Regions from separate parts of the Pantoea sp. SO10 genome, predicted to be linked through region 1. Evidence: riboswitches for the same ligand, from Rfam matches in the RefSeq annotation. Region 1 holds a riboswitch; the other holds the start of a gene.
The links. Region 1 has a riboswitch for thiamine pyrophosphate ahead of FCN45_RS20570 (long-chain fatty acid--CoA ligase). Riboswitches for the same ligand answer to the same signal wherever they lie in the genome.

Region 1 (4,339 bases):
TTCATCATATCGATCGCGATTTTTGCCTCTCATTCCTGGCAAAAATGGTGCAGCACAAAAGCTACAGCGCCACCGATGGCGAGCGTGAATTGGCGAAATACATGGCCGCGCAGATGGCGCAGCTGGGCCTGGAAACCGAACTGCAGAATGTGCCCGGCAACAGGCTGAATGCCATTGGACGATTGGCAGGCAGCGGCGGCGGCAAAAGCCTGCTGTTCAACGGGCATCTGGATACCAATCCGGTCACCGAAGGCTGGACTGTCGATCCCTGGGAAGGAAAAATCGACGAACAGTTTATCTACGGTATTGGCGTTTCGAACATGAAAGCGGGCGATGCCGCTTATTTTTGCGCGTTGAAAACGCTGATTGATGCCGGTGTAAAGCTGAAAGGCGATGTGATTTTGACCTATGTGGTGGGTGAGTTGCAGGGCGGCATTGGTACGCTGGCGGCGATTGAGCAAGGCGTGCGCGCCGACTACTTCATCAATGCCGAACCCACCGATCTGCAAGCGCTGACCATGCACGCCGGTTCGCTGATGTTTACTATTGAGCTCACCGGCGATACGCGCCATCTGTCAAAACGGGAAGAAGCGGTGGATGCGATCAGCGCCGCCGTCGAGCTGATTCCGCAGATTAACGGCATGACCTTTAGCGGCGCGAAAACCGCTGAGCATCGCAAGATTAACCGTGGTCATATCGGTACCGTGCATGGCGCGTTAGGCCGCGATCTGGAAGAGTGGCGACCGCCGCAGGTGGCTGACTTTGTGCGCTTAAAAGGCTCGGCACGTTTCGCGCCAGGACAAACGGTGGAAGGTGTGCTCGCCGATCTGCAGGCGCTGCTGAATATCTTATGCCAACGCTATCCGGGCCTAAAAGCCGAGCTTTATGATGATGGCATCCGTGATAAACCCACCATGTTACCGTTCGAAGTGTCACCGGAATCCGCCATCGTCAAAGCGGTGAATCGCGGCTGGAAAACCGTGCGCGGCACCGAACAGCCCACCGGCGTGATCACGCCTCCGGCGTTCTTCGGCACCGATGCGGCACATCTCTATCAGCATGCGGGCATGGAAGGGATCGTCTGTGGGCCAGGCGGCAAATACAACACCATGCCGGATGAGCGCGTAGAAATCAGTGAATTCCTCGACATGGTGCGCATCTATCTGCTGGCCATTCTGGAGATTTGTCAGCCGGTTGAGGCCGCTTAATGCAGGTTTAAGCACTGATGAGAGCTGATAGGATTTAGCCTGACGCAGGACGTTGAACTAAATGATTTATCAGTAACCGTTCCCGCATTACGTTTCGATATGAAATAGGCCACTACGGAGAACATCGTGAGCTATGCCATTTACCGCGAGGCGCATTAAATGGCGTGGTTTTGATGCTTACCAATATTCGGGTTTAACCGCAGGTTTTTTATGCGTCGCAACCCGAACAGGAAACTGGCATGCATCAAGCTCTTCATTGGTGATCGTTCTGCGTATCCAGTGACTATGATTCTGCAGTGAACCCGGAACACCACGTACGTTGCCCTGGCGGTGCGGCAAAATGATCCCGATACGAATGTCGGGAAAATCTTCGCGAATCGCCTTAAGTGCTGGCGTCATGTCGGTGTCAGCCGATACTAACACCAGCTGCGCGATCCTCTCTTCTATTGGCAACGTCTGCTGTTTAGCAAACAAACGATACATGCTGATGGCAATATTCACGTCGGTTTCTTTCTCTTCCAGCTCCCAGATATCTACCTTATCGAGACGTGATGCGGGTAGTTTTTTACTAATGAAACGTGGAGCTCGAGCGTGCTCAAGTCGATGACGTCCGGTGAAGATATTTATTCCGGTCGTTTTCAGCGCGCGAATATAAGTATCCTGAGCGTGTCGGGATTCAATACCGCGTGTGGCGAGGTGGGGAATAACCGAGGAGGTATAATAATTTATTGTTTCAATTATGGCAGTCGGATCCTGTACCCGGCATATATGCGACAGCAGCAATGACAAGTTGAGCCATTTATAAGGCGTACCTGCAAGGAGTCCATAAAATACATTGTATCCATCAATGAATATTGCAGTACGCACTCTTATCCTTCCTTAAGATACGAAAAAACCGGCCTGAGCCGGTTTTTTCACCCTAACGGCCAGCGAACTGAATCGCTGCGTACAGGGTTGAGTTGTGTGGCTAACTTATCAGCATTACTGGCTAAACTCAAGTTGCTCAAGGTGAAATCTAAGCCATAAAGTTTGTAAAATTAGGCTCTTCTTTCGGCTTCAGCAATAGTGCTGCAGTATTTAACTTTGAAAAATCGGGAGATATGCGAATGGTCTTGCTTCAGATTAATGGTAATTCTAATTAAAAGTAACGAGTGCAAATGAAATTTTAAAATATCCATTAACCTGAATTGCTAATTTAAATAACTATCTCAACTGACTATCCTTACTTCCGCGGCGGTTATAACCGCTGATCGCCGCCTGTTTTTTATCGATCTTGCTCTGGCAATTCACGCAGTAACGCACGCCAGCCAATGCTGCGCGACGCGCTTCCGGGATCGGTTCGCCGCACTCGTCGCAAAATTCAGCACTTTCACCGTGCCCAAGATTTTCACGAGCGCGGGCCACCGCATCATCTACCGTGGCATCAATTTGTTTGTGTACCGCACCGTCTTCTGACCAACCGCCAGCCATACTTCACCTCCGCAAATACTCATGCTCTGAGTATAAGACATGACGTGATTTGTGCCGGGCAGCTCAAATTTTCACGCGTATTTAACATGGTTGACACATCATCGCGCGCCATCCTAGACTGCGGCTTGTTCCAAGGGGTGCTCTGTTAAGGGGCTGAGATTCTACCGGCTGGCGTGTATGCGCGGGCAACGTAGTGACCCTCCGAACCTGATCCGGCTAATACCGGCGTAGGGATGCGGAACCGCAGGGCGATATCGCGCCCTGATTCCCTCTTTGTGCTTTGTAGCGGACAGTTCGCGCTCTTCAGGCGTTGCCTGAGAGTCTCTGCGCAATCGCAAAGGTGGCGACGCACATGAACGAAACACACATCATCCAGGCTCTGCTGACATTCCTGCAGCGCGAAGATAGCTCAGACGACGACTTCAACCAACTGGCCCTCGAAATCTTCGCTTATCAGTTCGCACACAATTCCCCTTATCGCCGCTTCGCCACCCAGCGCGGACGCACGCCGCTGACGGTGAAAAACTGGCGCAACATTCCCGCCATCCCGATTAATGCCTTCAAAGATCTGACGCTCAGCTGCCGTCCCACCGAGCAAATTACCGAGATCTTTATGACTAGCGGCACCACCGGCACGGTAAAAGGGCGCAGTTACCATTCGACGCTGGAGGTGTGGAAAAAATCGATGCTGCTCAATTTCCGCCGTCGCTTTATGGCGGGCCGCGATCGCATCCGCATGGGCATTTTGTTCCCGGATACCGTGGCGATGCCGAACTCCTCGCTGGCGACCTATCTTGATTTGGCGATGAAGGAGTGTGGCACGCCGGACAGCGAAGTGATGGTGGGCGAACATGGCCTCGAAACCAGTCGTCTGTTCAGTGCGCTGGAGAAAGCCGAAGCGGGCGGCGAACCCTACGCGTTGCTGGGCGCCAGCTACAGCTTTGTACCTTTGCTGGATGACATGCAGCGCCAAAAACGCCGCTTCACGCTGCCGGCAGGCAGCCGCATTCTTGATACCGGCGGTTTCAAAGGCCAGTCGCGCGAGATGGGCGCGGAAGAATTCTACGCTTCGCTCTCTCATGCCTTCGGCATTCCGCGTTCCCACTGCATCAACATGTACGGCATGACGGAAATCAGCACGCAGTTTTACGACGCGGGCAATGAGCGCTGCCCGCCGGTGAAATTCGGGCCGCACTGGATCCGCACGCGCGTGGTCAATCCGCTTACCGGTGATGATGTGCCGGACGGCGAAGTTGGCGTGCTGGTGCATCACGATCTGGCACATTTCAACTCGGTGTCTGCGTTGTTAACGGAAGATGCGGGCGTGAGGGTGCCCGGCGGTTTCCATCTGCTGGGACGCGCGACCGGCGCTGATGCCAAAGGCTGTTCGCTGACCATGGAAGCGTTTCTCGCCGGCGCGCAGGCACAGTTGTGAAAGAAATTGCCGGACATCTGCCGGGCCTCTCGGCTGACGAAGTGTATTGGCACACGCTGAGTTTCAATCATCGTGGCGAAAGCCTCGAGGTTTGCGTTCCGCAACTTGATGACGCGCAGATAAAGGCGCTCGCAGCGCGCATCCGCACCAACGCCCGCGCTTATCTCCAGCAGCTGAGCGTGGCGCAGATCATGGGCATCATTGATGAAGCGGTGGCGCGACTGCT
Region 2 (4,339 bases), on a different replicon from region 1:
GCGAAGTGTCACCGCCGGAGCGTTTGATTCAGCAGCATGAAGATATCTATAACGCGTTGAAAGCGCATGATGTTGACGCAGCTGAAAGCGCAATGCGCCGTCATCTGCAGGAGATGATTTTGACCATTACGCCGATTGCCGAGCGTAATAGTGAGTGGTTTGAGGCGCCTTGATTTAGTGCTCGCTGTCCCCCTCCTCGGTCCTCCCCCATTAATGGGGGAGGAAGATGCTGCAATATGTAAGTGTTGAAGCAGCATGTAGCAGCATCTCCTTCCCCCGCTCGCGGGGGAAGGCCGGGATGGGGGACAGCGAGCACGGCCCCCACTCAATCAAGCAATCGTCACATCCTTCGACAAATACACATCCTGCACCGCATTAATCAGCTGCACGCCCTCTTTCAACGTCTTCTTAAACGCCTTGCGCCCCAGAATCAGCCCCATGCCACCGGCACGCTTATTGATCACCGCCGTACGCACCGACTCCGCGATATCCGTTTCACCCGCAGAAGCGCCGCCGGAATTGATCAAACCCGCGCGTCCCATATAGCAGTTCGCCAACTGGTAACGCACCAAATCAATCGGGTTTTCCGAAGTCAGCTTGCTATAGACGCGCTCATCGGTGTGACCAAACTTCACCGCGTTATAGCCGCCGTTATTCTCCGCCATCTTCTGCTTGACGATATCCGCACCGATGGTCGCCGCCAGATGGTTGGCCTGGCCGGTTAAATCGGCGCTGGCGTGATAATCGACGCCCTCTTTCTTGAACGCATCATTACGCAGATAGGCCCACAGCACCGTCACCATGCCCAGCTCGTGCGCACGTTCAAAGGCCGCCGAGATCTCTTCAATCTGGCGACGTGATTGTTCGGAACCGAAGTAGATGGTGGCGCCAACCGCCACCGCGCCCAGATTAAAGGCCTGTTCCACGCTGGCGTACAACGTCTGATCGTATTGCGTCGGATAGCTCAGCGTTTCGTTGTGGTTCAGCTTCACCATAAACGGAATGCGGTGCGCGTAGCGACGAGAAACTGAAGCCAGCACCCCGTAGGTGGAGGCGACGCAGTTACAGCCAGCTTCAATCGCCAGCTCAACAATGTTTTTCGGATCGAAATAAGCTGGATTGGCCGCAAAGGATGCGCCCGCCGAGTGCTCAACGCCCTGATCGACCGGCAAAATCGACAAATAGCCGGTGCCGGCTAAACGTCCGGTGTTGTATAGCGTTTGCATGTTGCGCAGTACGGCAGGAGAACGATTGTTGTCGATCATCACGCGATCAACATAATCCGCGCCGGGTAAATAGAGGCTATCCGCTGGAATGGTCATGCAGCGATGTTGAAGAAGGCTATCCGCCTCTTTGCCCAATAACTGTACGATGTCCGTCATGTTCGCTCCTGATAAATGGCTGGATTGGAACCGGCCGTTGCCGATTCGCCCCCAACAGCCTGGACCGGAAAGCGCCAGGCTGGCAAATTGCTGACTCCATTTTTCAGACGGATGCGCAGTGAAAAAGCGGCAATCTGGCGTTACGCCCTACCACCATTGATGGAAATGGTGCACCGGCCCAATGCCTTTACCGACCTCCAGCGAATCGGCGTGCAGCAGCGCCTGTTGCAGCCACGCCTTGGCTTCAGCGACCGTCGCTGCCCAGCTATCATGGCGCGGACGCAACGCCGCCAGCGCGGCTGAAAGCGAGCATCCGGTACCGTGCGTGTGGCGCGTATTGACGCGCGGCGCGGTAAAGCGCTGACGTCCGTCGCGGGTAATCAGCCAGTCCGGGCTTTCGGCATCGCTAAGATGTCCGCCCTTCATCAGCACCGCTTCGCAGCCAAGATCGAGCAGCGCATCGCCCTGCTGCAACATGGTTTTCTCATCCTGCGCCATCGCGCGTCCCAGCAGCGCGGCGGCTTCCGGCAGGTTTGGTGTGATCAGCGATACCTGCGGCAGCAGCAATTCGCGCACGCTCGCCACCGCATCCGGCGACAGCAGCGCATCGCCGCTTTTGGCAATCATCACCGTATCCAGCACCACAAACGGCAGGCTGGCCCGTTTCAGCCGCTCGGCGACCACCTCGACAATAGCGGTTTCGGACAGCATGCCTATCTTCGCAGCATCAATGCGCACATCATTCAGCACCGAATCGAGCTGTGCGCCAACAAAATCAGGTTCGATGCGATACACCGACTGCACGCCGCAGGTGTTCTGCGCCACCAGCGCGGTGATGACGCTGGTGCCATACGCGCCCAGCGCGGAGAAAGCTTTGAGGTCGGCCTGAATACCTGCGCCGCCGCTCGGATCGGTGCCAGCAATGGTCAATGCATTGATGCGTTTCATGCCTCGACCTCCAGCGTCCACAGCGTATCGAGGAAAGCAGCGGCAAAGCTGCCTGGCCCGGCGACCTGGCGCGCTGTCTGCTCACCCGCCAGCGACATCACGCGGCAGGCCGCAGCGACATGCTGCAGGCGATCGCCCGGCAAGCTGGTGCAGGCGGCAACCACCGCCGACAACGCGCAGCCGGTGCCAACCACGCGCGTCATCAGCGGGCTGCCGCCGGGGATGGCGAATGTCTGCACGCCGTCAGTGACATAATCCACTTCACCGGTCACCGCCACAACGGTGTGGTAATCACGCGCCAGCTGCTGGGCAGCGCTTAACGCGGCATCGGCCTGATGCAGACTGTCGACACCGCGTCCGCCGCTAGCCTGTTGCGCCAAGGCGAGAATTTCTGAAGCGTTACCGCGAATCGCCGCCGGTTGCAGGCTCAGTAACTGTTGGCAGAATGCGGTGCGCAGCGTTAGTGCGCCGACCGCCACCGGATCCAGCGTCCACGGCGTGCCTGCGGTTTGCGCCGCTTGCACCGCCGCCCACATCGCATCACGACGGTCGCGCGTCAGCGTACCTACGTTTATCAACAACGCATCGGCAAAACCGGCAAACTGCGCCGCTTCTTCAGGATCGATCACCATCGCGGGCGAAGCTTGCAGTGCCAGCAGCACGTTGGCAGTAAAGGTTTGCACCACGTCATTGGTCATGCAGTGCACCAGCGGCGCTTGCTGACGCAGCAGTTGCAGAGAGTGCGCGAGTTGCGCGGGGGAAAGAAGGTCAGGCTGTTTCATAAGGCTCCCAACCGGCGATCAAGAAGGCGAATGCGGTCAGGCATCTGACTTCCCTACGCTGGCATTATCCAGATCAGGTCGGCGGGTGTATCTCAGCCCTGTATTAAAGGGGCACCCCGAGTCAAAACTACGTTGGCGAGCATAGGGAACAAGTTGGGGTAAAGCAAGTAAACGCCGCTTTCCTGGAATCTGGCTCACAAAGTAACAAATTACACATTCATGTAACTTATTGATAAAACGCCTTAAAACGACGCTTTTTTGCGTGCTGCGTCATACTTTGTAATAAATCCCATTGATAATTCGCGTCGCGAAAAATAGCATCCCCGGCAACTTGTTTCATGACGAAACAATACGGATTTGTTAATTGTTTATGGAAGCATCACGGAGGATTTGCTATGCGTCGGATTCCACGCGCGCCGCTCTCTGCGGCCATTGTCTCTGCCCTGTTTGCCGGCACTTTTGTGCCGGTTCCCTCCGCCCACGCCGTGGGTTTTGTCGAAGACGCCACTCTCTCTGGCAATCTGTTTTACTGGCAACGCCAGCGCGATCGCAAAGAGATGGATCCGCAAAAAGGCTCGTACGGTCAGTATGATGCCAATCTGCATCACGCCTCTGCGAATGCCAATCTCGACTTCTCATCCGGTTACGCCGGTGAGGTGATCGGCCTCGATCTGGCAGCGTTTGGCGCGCTGGAGTTAAGCAACGGCGGCCCGGCGGCACCGAATGAAATTGGTTTCAGTAATGCCCGCACGCGCTGGGATGAGGACTGGAGCGGAGATAAGAGCGGCTTAAGTCTCTATAAAGCCGCCATCAAGGCAAAATGGCAGGATAACTGGCTGCGTGCAGGCTATCTGCAGCCCACCGGGCAGACGCTGCTGGCACCGCACTGGAGCTTCCTGCCCGGCACCTATCGCGGCGTTGAGGCCGGCACCACCTTTGATTTTAGCGACGCCGGCGCCCTTTCCGTCTCCTGGATGTGGACTGACGAATACAAAGCGCCGTGGTATCGCGACATGTACAACTTCCGTAAAGCCGATGGCGTGACGGAGATTCCGTGGCTGCAATCCTTTGGTGCCAAATACGATTTTAAAAACGCGCTGGTGCTGGAAGGCGCCTACGGCCAGGCGGCGAATTACATGGATCAGTATTTCGCCAAAGCCTCTTATCAGCTGCCGCTGGCCGATGCACCGCTGCGCACTAGTTATCAGTTTTATGGCGCGAAGGATC

Region 2: linked by a shared signal. The riboswitch ahead of thiM (hydroxyethylthiazole kinase) and the one ahead of FCN45_RS20570 (long-chain fatty acid--CoA ligase) in region 1 are both predicted to bind thiamine pyrophosphate.

The regions. Positions count from the first base shown of each region.
Region 1 covers NZ_CP040096.1:228,091-232,429, reverse strand. The annotation lists gene FCN45_RS20590 (M20 family metallopeptidase) at 1-1,208, shown strand, start outside; gene FCN45_RS20580 (NYN domain-containing protein) at 1,386-2,075, opposite strand; gene FCN45_RS20575 (DksA/TraR family C4-type zinc finger protein) at 2,412-2,678, opposite strand; TPP riboswitch at 2,802-2,929, shown strand; gene FCN45_RS20570 (long-chain fatty acid--CoA ligase) at 3,031-4,113, shown strand; gene FCN45_RS20565 (acyl-CoA reductase) at 4,110-4,339, shown strand, end outside.
Region 2 covers NZ_CP040095.1:2,732,252-2,736,590, forward strand. The annotation lists gene FCN45_RS12665 (GntR family transcriptional regulator) at 1-173, shown strand, start outside; gene fbaB (class I fructose-bisphosphate aldolase) at 330-1,382, opposite strand; gene thiD (bifunctional hydroxymethylpyrimidine kinase/phosphomethylpyrimidine kinase) at 1,530-2,330, opposite strand; gene thiM (hydroxyethylthiazole kinase) at 2,327-3,112, opposite strand; TPP riboswitch at 3,146-3,241, opposite strand; gene FCN45_RS12690 (OprD family outer membrane porin) at 3,508-4,339, shown strand, end outside.